DNA from 3 places in the Sphingobium agrisoli genome. Region 1 is predicted to be linked to each of the others. Evidence: predicted binding sites of a transcription regulator. Region 1 holds the regulator's gene; each other region holds the start of a gene.
The links. The regulator LexA, encoded in region 1, represses DNA repair genes until DNA is damaged. The targets are predictions, from matches to a motif close to GTTCCNCNCTTGTTCT.
Positions count from the first base shown of each region.

Region 2: a site for LexA is predicted at 1,965-1,980, ahead of ACETPF_RS07035 (Panacea domain-containing protein). Genes of this name have one in related genera too.
Region 3: a site for LexA is predicted at 1,567-1,582, ahead of recA (recombinase RecA). Genes of this name have one in related genera too.

Region 1 is NZ_JBHDJI010000011.1:89,997-93,270, reverse strand. Features, by position in the region: gene ACETPF_RS16720 (ComEC/Rec2 family competence protein) at 1-1,222, shown strand, start outside; gene lexA (transcriptional repressor LexA) at 1,243-1,914, opposite strand; gene ACETPF_RS16710 (molybdopterin molybdotransferase MoeA) at 1,991-3,172, opposite strand; gene moaC (cyclic pyranopterin monophosphate synthase MoaC) at 3,169-3,274, opposite strand, start outside.
Region 2 is NZ_JBHDJI010000003.1:114,351-117,624, reverse strand. Features, by position in the region: gene ACETPF_RS07050 (IS1595 family transposase) at 1-721, opposite strand, end outside; gene ACETPF_RS07045 (DUF6471 domain-containing protein) at 828-1,052, shown strand; gene ACETPF_RS07040 (hypothetical protein) at 1,049-1,447, opposite strand; gene ACETPF_RS07035 (Panacea domain-containing protein) at 1,428-1,931, opposite strand; gene ACETPF_RS07030 (glycosyltransferase) at 2,151-2,621, opposite strand; gene nhaA (Na+/H+ antiporter NhaA) at 2,773-3,274, shown strand, end outside.
Region 3 is NZ_JBHDJI010000005.1:51,907-55,180, reverse strand. Features, by position in the region: gene ACETPF_RS10145 (ATP-binding protein) at 1-1,092, shown strand, start outside; gene ACETPF_RS10140 (response regulator) at 1,177-1,533, shown strand; gene recA (recombinase RecA) at 1,656-2,729, shown strand; gene ACETPF_RS10130 (HlyD family type I secretion periplasmic adaptor subunit) at 2,932-3,274, opposite strand, start outside.

The sequences.
Region 1 (3,274 bases):
GCTGGCGGGGATAGGCTACACCTGGCTGACGGGCGCGGAAGTGCCGACGGTGCGGTCCTGCGTCGCGGCGCTGCTGGTGCTGTGCGGCATGGCGATGGGGCGCGACGCGATCACCCTGCGGCTGGTGGCAACGGGCGCGCTGATCGTGCTGTTGCTGTGGCCGGAGGCGCTCGTGGGACCGAGCTTTCAGATGAGTTTCGGGGCGGTGACCGCGATCGTGGCGCTGGCCGAGCATCCGCGCTTCCGTGCCTTTGCGGCGGCACGGGACGAAGGGTTGGGGCGGAAGGCGGCGCGGGTGCTGGCGGTGACGCTGGCGACAGGGATTGCGGTCGAACTGGCGCTGATGCCGATCGGGCTGTTCCATTTCCACAAGGCGGGGCTGCTGGGGGCGTTCGCCAACCTGGTCGCGATCCCGCTCACCACCTTCGTCGTCATGCCGCTGGAGGCGCTGGCGCTGCTGTTGGACGTGGTGGGGCTGGGCGCGCCCTTCTGGTGGGGGACCGAGCAGGCGCTCGACCTGCTGCTGCTGATCGCCCACGGCGTGGCGGCGAGCCCGATGGCGACGATGGTTGCGCCGGTAATGCCGGTGCTGCTGTTCGGGCTGATCGCCGGCGGGCTGCTCTGGTGCCTGTTATGGCGGACGGCCATGCGCTGGGCGGGGCTGGCGCCGGTGGGCATCGGCATGACGCTGGCGCTGCTCACGCCAGCGCCTGACGTTCTGGTCACGGGGGACGGCCGGCATGTTGCGGTGCGGAGCGGGGCTGGCATGGCCCTGCTGCGCGAGCGGGCGGGGGACTATGTGCGCGACGTGCTGGCCGAAAGCGCGGGCTATGCGGGCGAGCTCGGCGCCATTGCCGACCTGCCGGCGGCGCGCTGCTCGACCGATCTCTGTGCGCTGGAGATGGAGCGGCATGGGAGGCGGTGGCGGCTGCTGCTGACGCGGAGCGACATGCTGATCGAGCGGGCCACCTTTGCGCGGGATTGCGCGGCGGCGGATATCGTGATCAGCGACCGGCGGCTGCCGCGCTGGTGCCGGCCGCGCTGGCTGAAGGTCGATCGGCGGCTGCTGGCACGGACGGGGGGATTGTCGATCGACCTGGCGCGGGCCGAAGTTCACACCGTCACAAGGCCCGGTGACGCGCATCCGTGGATTGTTGGGCCGGCGCGAAAACCCACGCCTAGCGCTTCGAACCCTGGGCCCCGGCTTTCGCCGGGGAGCTAAGGGGTCATGAGTTCGCCTGATTAGTTATAACGCCGCAGCAGCCCGGCGAGCTTGCCCTGGATGCGGACCTGGCGCGGATCGTAGATTTGCGGTTCGTACGCGGCGTTGGCGGGATCGAGCCGTACCTTCGCGCCGTCGCGGCGGAAATATTTGAGCGTCGCTTCGGCCTCATTAATCAGCGCGACAACGATCTGCCCCTCGCGCGCGACCTCTGTCCGCTGGATCAGCGCGAAGTCGCCGTCGAGGATGCCTGCCTCGACCATCGAGTCGCCGGATACTTCGAGCGCATAATGGTCGCCCGCGCCGAGCAGGGCAGCGGGGACGGACAGCATCGTCTGCCCCTCCATCGCCTCGATCGGCACGCCGGCGGCGATGCGGCCGTGCAGCGGGATTTCGACCACGTCATTGGCGGCGATCGGGAGCGCCGGCGCGGCCTTTGGCTTCAGTTGCACGACCGGCGCGGGCGCGCGATGCATTGCTTCAGGGAGCTTCAGCACTTCGAGCGCGCGGGCGCGATTGGGCAGGCGGCGGATGAAGCCGCGCTCCTCCAACGCGTTGATGAGCCGGTGGATGCCCGATTTCGAGCGCAGGTCGAGCGCGTCCTTCATCTCCTCGAACGACGGCGACACGCCGCCTTCCTCAAGCCGGGTCTGGATGAAGCTCAGCAATTCCTGCTGCTTGGGCGTCAACATCGCGGTCCTCCATGGAACGTATGAGGAACGCATAGGAAACACATGCGGATTAGTCAACGGGTTTCCGCGGTAACATTCAGCCAAGCGGCAGGATTGTGACGCGACCGCCGGCATGCGCCGGAGGCGATCCGGCGGGGCGCAAAATCAGGCAGTCGGCGCGTGCCATCGCGGCGGTGGCGGCGCTGTCCTGCGAGGTGGCGGAGACGATGCCCTCCCCGGTGCGGAAGGCGCGGAGATACTCGTCGCGCTCGGCCGTGGCGGGGAGCGGTGAAGCCAGTGGCGCGTCGCTGGTCTGCGGCAGGGGCCGGGCCGCACCGGACAGGTGGCGCACCAGCGGCAACAGGAAGAGAGTGGCGGTGACGAAGGCGGACACCGGATTGCCGGGCAGGCCCAGGAAGAGCGCGTCGCCCATCCGGCCCGCCATCAGCGGTTTGCCGGGCCGCATCCTTATCTTCCAGAAATCCAGCGTGCCGCCCGCCGCCGCGAGGGCCGGGCGGATGAGGTCATGATCGCCCACCGACGCGCCGCCGGTCGACACGATGAGGTCGGCCGATCGCGCACTGTCCAGCGCGGCGGTGGTGGCGTCGAGATCGTCGGGGACGATGCCGAGGTCGGTGACGTCGCAGGGAAGGGCCGCGAGCAGCGCGGCCAGCATGGGCGCGTTCGAGGATGGGAGAAAGCCGGGCGGGGTCGGCGCGCCGGGCGGGACCAGTTCGTTGCCGGTGGACAGGATCGCGACGCGCGGGCGGCGGCGGACCGGCAGCGCGCCATGGCCCGCGAGGACCGCGAGCGCGATCTGGGCAGGGCCAAGATGCGTGCCGGCCTCCAGCAACGTCGCGCCGCGCGCGAAATCGGAGGCGGCCGGGCGGACATGGCGACCGGCTGGTAGAGGGTCATCGCTCGCGGTCAGACGATAGCCGTCGCGAGTGGCGTTTTCCTGCATCAAAATGGCGTCGGCGCCGGGCGGCAGGGGCGCACCGGTGAAGATGCGGCAGGCTTCGCCGGGACCGATGCGCGCGAGGGCGGCCGCACCAGCCGCGCTTTCCTGCGTCAGGCGCCAAGGGCCAGGATAGTCGGCCGCGCGCACGGCATAACCATCCATCGCCGAAAGGTCGGCCCAGGGCTGGTCGCGCAAGGCCTTGATGTCCTGCGCCAGCCAGCGGCCGGTCGCCTGCGCGATCGGCACGGTCTCGGCCGGCAGCGGGGGCGCAAGCGCGAGCAGTCGGGCCTGCGCCTCGGCGACCGGGAGCAGGCTCATGGAGCGCGTCGCCAGTCGCCCGACTTGCCGCCGGTCTTGGATTCCAGACGGACGCCGCCGATGACCATGGCTTTGTCGAGCGCCTTCGCCATGTCGTAGATG
Region 2 (3,274 bases), on a different contig from region 1:
CCATGAACGCAACCGAGTGATTGACGCGGTGGGTTTCCCAGCCCGCGTGAAGGGCATCCCAGCCAGTGCCTTCGTCCGCGCAGATGGTGGCGAGAGTGCCGACATGATCGCGAACGTAGGGAACGGCATCGCCTTCGTTCTTCACGACAAAGGGCAGCGACTTGCCATCACGCTCGCGCATGATGACGACACACTGGCGCTTGCCGGTGAGGTTCACCTTGAGGCGGCGGTCCTTCCGATCTTCCTTGCGGTTTTCCGGCTTCACATAGCCGCCGAAGTAAGCGCCATCGATTTCGACCGTGCCGTCGAGCTGGCGATCAGCCAGTTCCTTCGCCATCGCCTCACGCAGCTTGTGGGTGAGAACGAAGGCCGTCTTATACTGGCAATCGAGGTCGCGGCTAAGCTGGAGCGAGGAAACGCCCTTAGCGCCGTTCACGAAGATGACGATCGCAGCCAGAAGGTCGGTGAAGCTCATCTTGCGCGAGGCGAAGATGGTTCCCGAAGTAACCGAAAACTGGTGATGGCAGGCGACGCACTTGAACTTGCGGCGCGAGGTGATGTTGTAGGTTTCGACGCAGCCGCAACGCGGGCAAACAGCCTCACCCTCGGTTTCCGGCCAGCGCATTTCGCAGAAGGTCCGGTAAGCCTTGTCCTCGCCCATGGTGAAAACAGCCTTGAGGCTGATCGTGCGGGCCTGGGCAGAGAGGAGAAAGTGCTGCATTGTCATCGTATCCGTTGCTTATGCATCGCATATAATGGCAATCGCGCACTGTTGTCAATGGCAAAGGTATCGAATATGATGCATCCGTAATCGAAAGGGATGCACCATGCCGAAGTCGCAGAAGGATTGGGAGGAACAGGTCAAGGGGCTGCTTAAAGCGGAGCTAAAGCGCCGTAGCTTGTCCTACGCCGACCTAGTGGGGAAGCTGGCCGATATAGGGGTGATGGACTCTGAGCCGAATATCAGGAACAAGCTGAGCCGGGGTAAATTTACAGCGGTGTTTCTGGTCCAATGTTTAGAGGCGATTGGGTCGCACGATCTACGGCTTTAATCTTTGTCCTTGAAGGTTCCCTCAAAAAACAAGGTAGCGAACACAATCAAAAGTGACCAAAGAACGCCGTCGATGAAGGATTTCAAAGCAACCGGGTCATGAACCTTCGTCCCATAGAGAACTGTTCCTAACCAAAGAGATACAAGGTAAAGATAACCTGCAGCACTTAGGGTTATGAAGCCGCATGTTGCCAACAGCAAAAACCAAAAAAAAATCCTTTTGATTTTGTTTATCGTTCGGCGGTGCTGAGCCTTCCACCAACGCTTGTCATTAGCGTCATCGTCTTCCGAAAAATTCGGAGACTTCATCTCAGCAGCGCGGCCAACGTCCTTGCTGCTAAGTCCGCTCAAGCGCCGCAATAGGTCGGCATCACCATCATCGCTCGGCTGCGTCAACGATCTCTCTTATTTTCTGTTGAAAATGAGGCTTGATCAGATCGTCAGGAATTTGCTTGCCTTTGACATTAGGATCGTAAGTCTGCTCCCAAGGAGTGCCAACCTCATGGGTTTTTTGACGAAGCGCCCAACCTGAAAACCGCTTGTAAGCAGCCCAAACCTTATCAAGGATAATCTGCAGATCCCGGTCCGAGGAATCTATCGTTGGACGCCTGCAGTCGCCTGTATCAAGATCATACCAAACGGCATCATCTGTGATAGCTCCGCCGCCGAAATGCTTGAACTCATGGTAGATGGACGGAATTACCGGCCCATGCTTCCATGCCTCTATGCGCTCTTCGAACAACCTAGTGCCAAGCAAACCTAAGACCCAGCCGTAAGCAATGTAAACGAGCTTGATCAGCTTAAGCGGCGTCAAAGGCCGCCCGTCCTCTTCGGCCTTTGCCAGAAAGTAGTTAGCTATGTGCTGCGGCGTGTAAGTCATATTGATGGCCTTGGTGCGCCGTTTGCAACCCCTAGAACAAACTGCGAACGCCCCTCTGGCTATATATAGGAATGGTTCGCTCAATGCGAACACAAAATTTGTGGGGCCTGCTTCCCTCCAATTAAAGGCGCGGGAAAGCATCCCGATCACGACGCATCACCATCTGCGATACATCCGCCATCGCGCGCGCGGGCAGGCGTAATCATGCTGGTGCGTTTGCTACATAATGCCGCTGGCCTCACACGCCTGCATCGCCTGCCACAGCAGGTTGAGGCAGTCCGCCTTCGTCGTGGGACCGGGGCGGGGATTGATGCAAAGGACGATGCGCGGATCGCCCTCGGCAACGGCCGTGATGGCGGCGATGGTCTGCGGATCGTTGGGATAGGCTCCGACGAAAATGCGGTAGTCGTCCGCCCGCCATTGTCGCAATGCGTTGCGAAGCATCGGGCCGATGACCTCCGCCTCCTGCCAGGCAGGGATGAAGATGGCGATGCGGCCAGGGTTAACCGAGGGCGGCAGCGTCATCGTCGTCATGCGCGGATGGCGGGCATAGACGGTCAGATCGCGCCAAATGCGGCGGAAGCCGAAGAGGATATCGATCAGCAGATCGTCGATACCGCCAATCGCTATGCCGATAGCGGCGAAGAGCAGCACTTCCCGATAAAGGCCGCCCATGGCCGTCGCTAGCATATCGCCCAAGACGTGCCTCCCAACGCGCCATGGTGGGACCATGCCATTTGCGTAAGCCCGTTCCAAGCCACTAACATTATTTATGTAATTTTATTCTACGGGTTGACCGGGGCGGCCCGTTGCCCTTTCTGAACGCCATGGAGCAAATGACATGAGCCGTCGCCAACCCTCAGCGATCCGGGCGTTCCTGAAAAGTCAGGCGGGCGGCGCCGTACTGTTGATGATGGCTTCGGCGCTGGCGATGATTGCCGCCAACCTTTCCGGGGCGGCAGGGCATCTTTACCACGACATGCTCCATGCGCCCGTCGGGCCGGTGCTTTCCCCTGCCATCGGCCCGATGACGCCGCATCTGTGGATCAATGACGGGTTGATGGCGATTTTCTTCCTGCTGGTCGGGCTGGAGATCAAACGCGAATTCGTCGATGGCGAGCTTTCGACCTGGGAGCGGCGGCGCTTGCCTGTGCTCGCCGCGGTGGCGGGCATGGTCGCGCCGGCCCTGGTCTATATGGTGGTCACGCATGGCCAGCCGAACCTCGGCAATGGGTGGGCGATTCCGGCGGCGACCGACATCGCCTTTGCCATCGGGGTGCTGGCGCTGCTGGGGGACCGGGCGCCGGCGTCGCTCAAGCTGGTGCTGACCGCTATCGCCATCG
Region 3 (3,274 bases), on a different contig from region 1:
AACAATATCCTGACCGCGATCATCGGCCATTGCGACCTGATGCTGATGCGCCATACGCCGGGCGATAGCGACTATGACGATATTCAGCAGGTCAAGTCGAACAGCAACCGTGCCGCCGGCCTCACACGGCAGCTGCTCGCCTTCTCCCGCCAGCAGACGCTGCGCCCGCAGATATTGCAGTTGCCCGACATCGTCGCCGACGTGTCCAATCTTTTGAAGCGCCTGCTCGGCGAAAATGTGAAGCTGGACGTGACGCATGGCCGCAATCTGGGCGCGGTGCGCGCCGATCCGGGCCAGCTGGAGCAGGTGATTGTCAACCTGGCGGTCAACGCCCGCGACGCCATGCCTGAAGGCGGCACGCTTAACATCCAGACCTATGCCGTCCCCGCCGCCAAGGTGCGCGAGATGCACCAGCAGATATTGCCGGCCGGCGACTATACCGCGCTCCGCGTGTCGGACACGGGCCTTGGCATTCCCCCCGACATATTGGCGAAGATATTTGAGCCCTTCTTCACCACCAAGGAACTGGGCAAGGGCACGGGCCTTGGCCTCTCCACCGTCTATGGCATCGTCAAGCAGTCGGGCGGCTATATCTTCGCCGAATCGGAACTGGGGCGCGGCGCGAGCTTCGTCATCTATCTTCCCGTCTATAGCGGCGCGGACGCGGACCTGCCGGTCGCCCCGCCTGCGCCCGTCCGCCGCGCGGAAACCTGGGGCACCGGCACTGTGCTGCTGGTCGAGGACGAGGATATGGTCCGCGCCGTCGCCGAACGCGCGCTCACGCGGCAGGGCTATCGCGTGCTGACCGCGCAGGATGGTGAGCAAGGGCTGGAGGTGCTCGGATCGGGCGAGACGATTGACCTCCTCATCTCCGACGTCGTCATGCCCAATATGGACGGCCCGGCCATGGTCGCCCGCGCGCGCCACAGCCACCCCGACCTTCCGGTGTTGTTCATGTCCGGCTATGCCGAGGAGCAGCTGCGCAAGTCGATCGACATCGCCAACGTCGCCTTCCTGCCCAAGCCCTTCTCCGTCAGCCAGCTTGCCGAAGCGGCGCGCGACGCGCTGGCGATGCGGCCTGCGGCGGAATGATCTTGCGCAGGGTTAAAGTGATTGCTCTGGGCAATGTCGCGCGGATCGGCTAGCGAATCGGCTGGGTTAGCAGGGACGTGCAGCATGTCGGACGCCAAGAGCATTTTGATCGTCGAAGATGAAGCGATGATCGGCATGATGCTGGAGGATTACCTCGACGCACTGGGCTACCGGCTCCACGCGGTCGCCTCCACGGTCGACGAAGCGTGCGCCCATGCGCGCGAAGGCGGGTTCGACGCGGCGCTGGTCGATTGCAATCTTCAGGGTGAAAAGAGCTGGCCCGTCGCCGATATATTGGCGAAGTCCGACATTCCCTTCATCTTCGCGACCGGCGGCATGGCCGACGATCTGCCGCCAGACCATGCCGACCGCCCGACCCTCGCCAAGCCGTTCACCATCGGCGCGGTGGAGCGGGCCTTGGGCCGGGTGCTGGGCGGATAGTCAGCGCGCGCGGGAGGCGAATAGGAAATTTCCGTTCCCCTCTTGTTCCGATAGAACAAACAGGATACATCATCGTCCAGGACGACGCGGACTCGCATGCCGCTTGACTTAAGGACCGGCTGATGACTGCACTGCTTTCACTCATCGATTCCAAGAAGACGGGGAATATGGACAGACAGAAAGCACTGGACGCAGCGCTCGCGCAGATCGACCGCGCCTTTGGCAAGGGCAGCGCGATGCGGCTCGGCAGCCGGGAGAAGCTGGAGATCGAGGCGATCCCGACGGGGTCGCTCGGCCTTGACATCGCGCTTGGCATCGGCGGCCTGCCCAAGGGCCGGATCATCGAGATTTACGGCCCGGAAAGCTCGGGCAAGACGACGCTGGCATTGCACGCCATCGCCGAAGCGCAGAAGGGCGGCGGCACCGCGGCCTTCGTGGACGCCGAACATGCGCTCGACCCCGTCTATGCCAAAAAGCTCGGCGTCAATATCGACGAACTGATCGTGTCGCAGCCCGACACCGGCGAACAGGCGCTCGAAATTGTCGACACGCTGGTGCGGTCGAACGCGATCGACGTTCTGGTGGTCGATTCGGTCGCGGCTCTGGTGCCGCGTGCGGAGATCGAGGGCGAGATGGGCGACAGCCATGTCGGTCTTCAGGCGCGCCTCATGAGCCAGGCGCTCCGCAAGCTGACCGGTTCGATCTCGCGCTCCAAATGCATGGTGATCTTCATCAACCAGGTGCGGATGAAGATCGGCGTGATGTATGGCAACCCGGAGACCACGACCGGCGGCAATGCGCTGAAATTCTACGCCTCGGTCCGGCTCGACATTCGTCGCACCGGGCAGATCAAGGATCGCGAGGACGTCGTCGGCAACGCGACCCGGGTGAAGGTGGTGAAGAACAAGGTCGCCCCGCCCTTCAAGCAGGTCGAATTCGACATCATGTATGGCGAGGGTATCTCCAAGATCGGCGAGCTGCTCGACATCGGCGTCAGGGCCGGGTTGGTCGAGAAATCGGGCGCCTGGTTCTCCTACGACTCGGTCCGCATTGGGCAAGGCCGCGAGAATGCCAAGACCTTCCTGCGCGAGCATCCCGAATTGTCGGAAAAGCTGGAAAAGGCGATCCGCGCCCAGACCGAAAAGGTCGCCGAAGGGATGATGACCGGACCCGATGCGGAGGATGATGGCGAATAGGCCCGATCGCCCTCGCCGGACGGATCATCCGGTCGAGGGGGTTGGGGCTTCCGCTCACCTTGCGCGTCACGCACCGAAAAGGCCCGCCCGTTGTGGCGGGCCTTTTACCGTCGGCCTTTTGGCGGCGTCGCTGCCGAAGGTCGCGCGAGAAGGCGCGGCCGGCTCAAGTTTTGGTGCCGATAGGGTCGCCTCTGTAGCGGGCTCACCGCTCGCGGCCAGCCTCCGCGCCGGCCTCCACCAGCGGCGAAAGCAGATACTGGATGATCCGCCGCCGGCCGGTGCGGATTTCGGCCTGTACGCGCATGCCCGATGTCAGTCGCAGCAGATGGCAGTCGCGCGAACCGGGGCTGCAATCGCCCGAGCGCAGCATGGTGTCGGACAGGCGGACCCGCACCTTGAAGCCGGTCGGGCCGGCGGGATCGGGCCGCGCCTCTTCCTCCAGCCCCTGCACCGAATCGCGGCCGATCGAATGGACGACGCCGTGGAGCATCCCGTAATCGGTGAACGGATAGGCATCGACCTTCACCTGCACGCGCTGGCCCAGG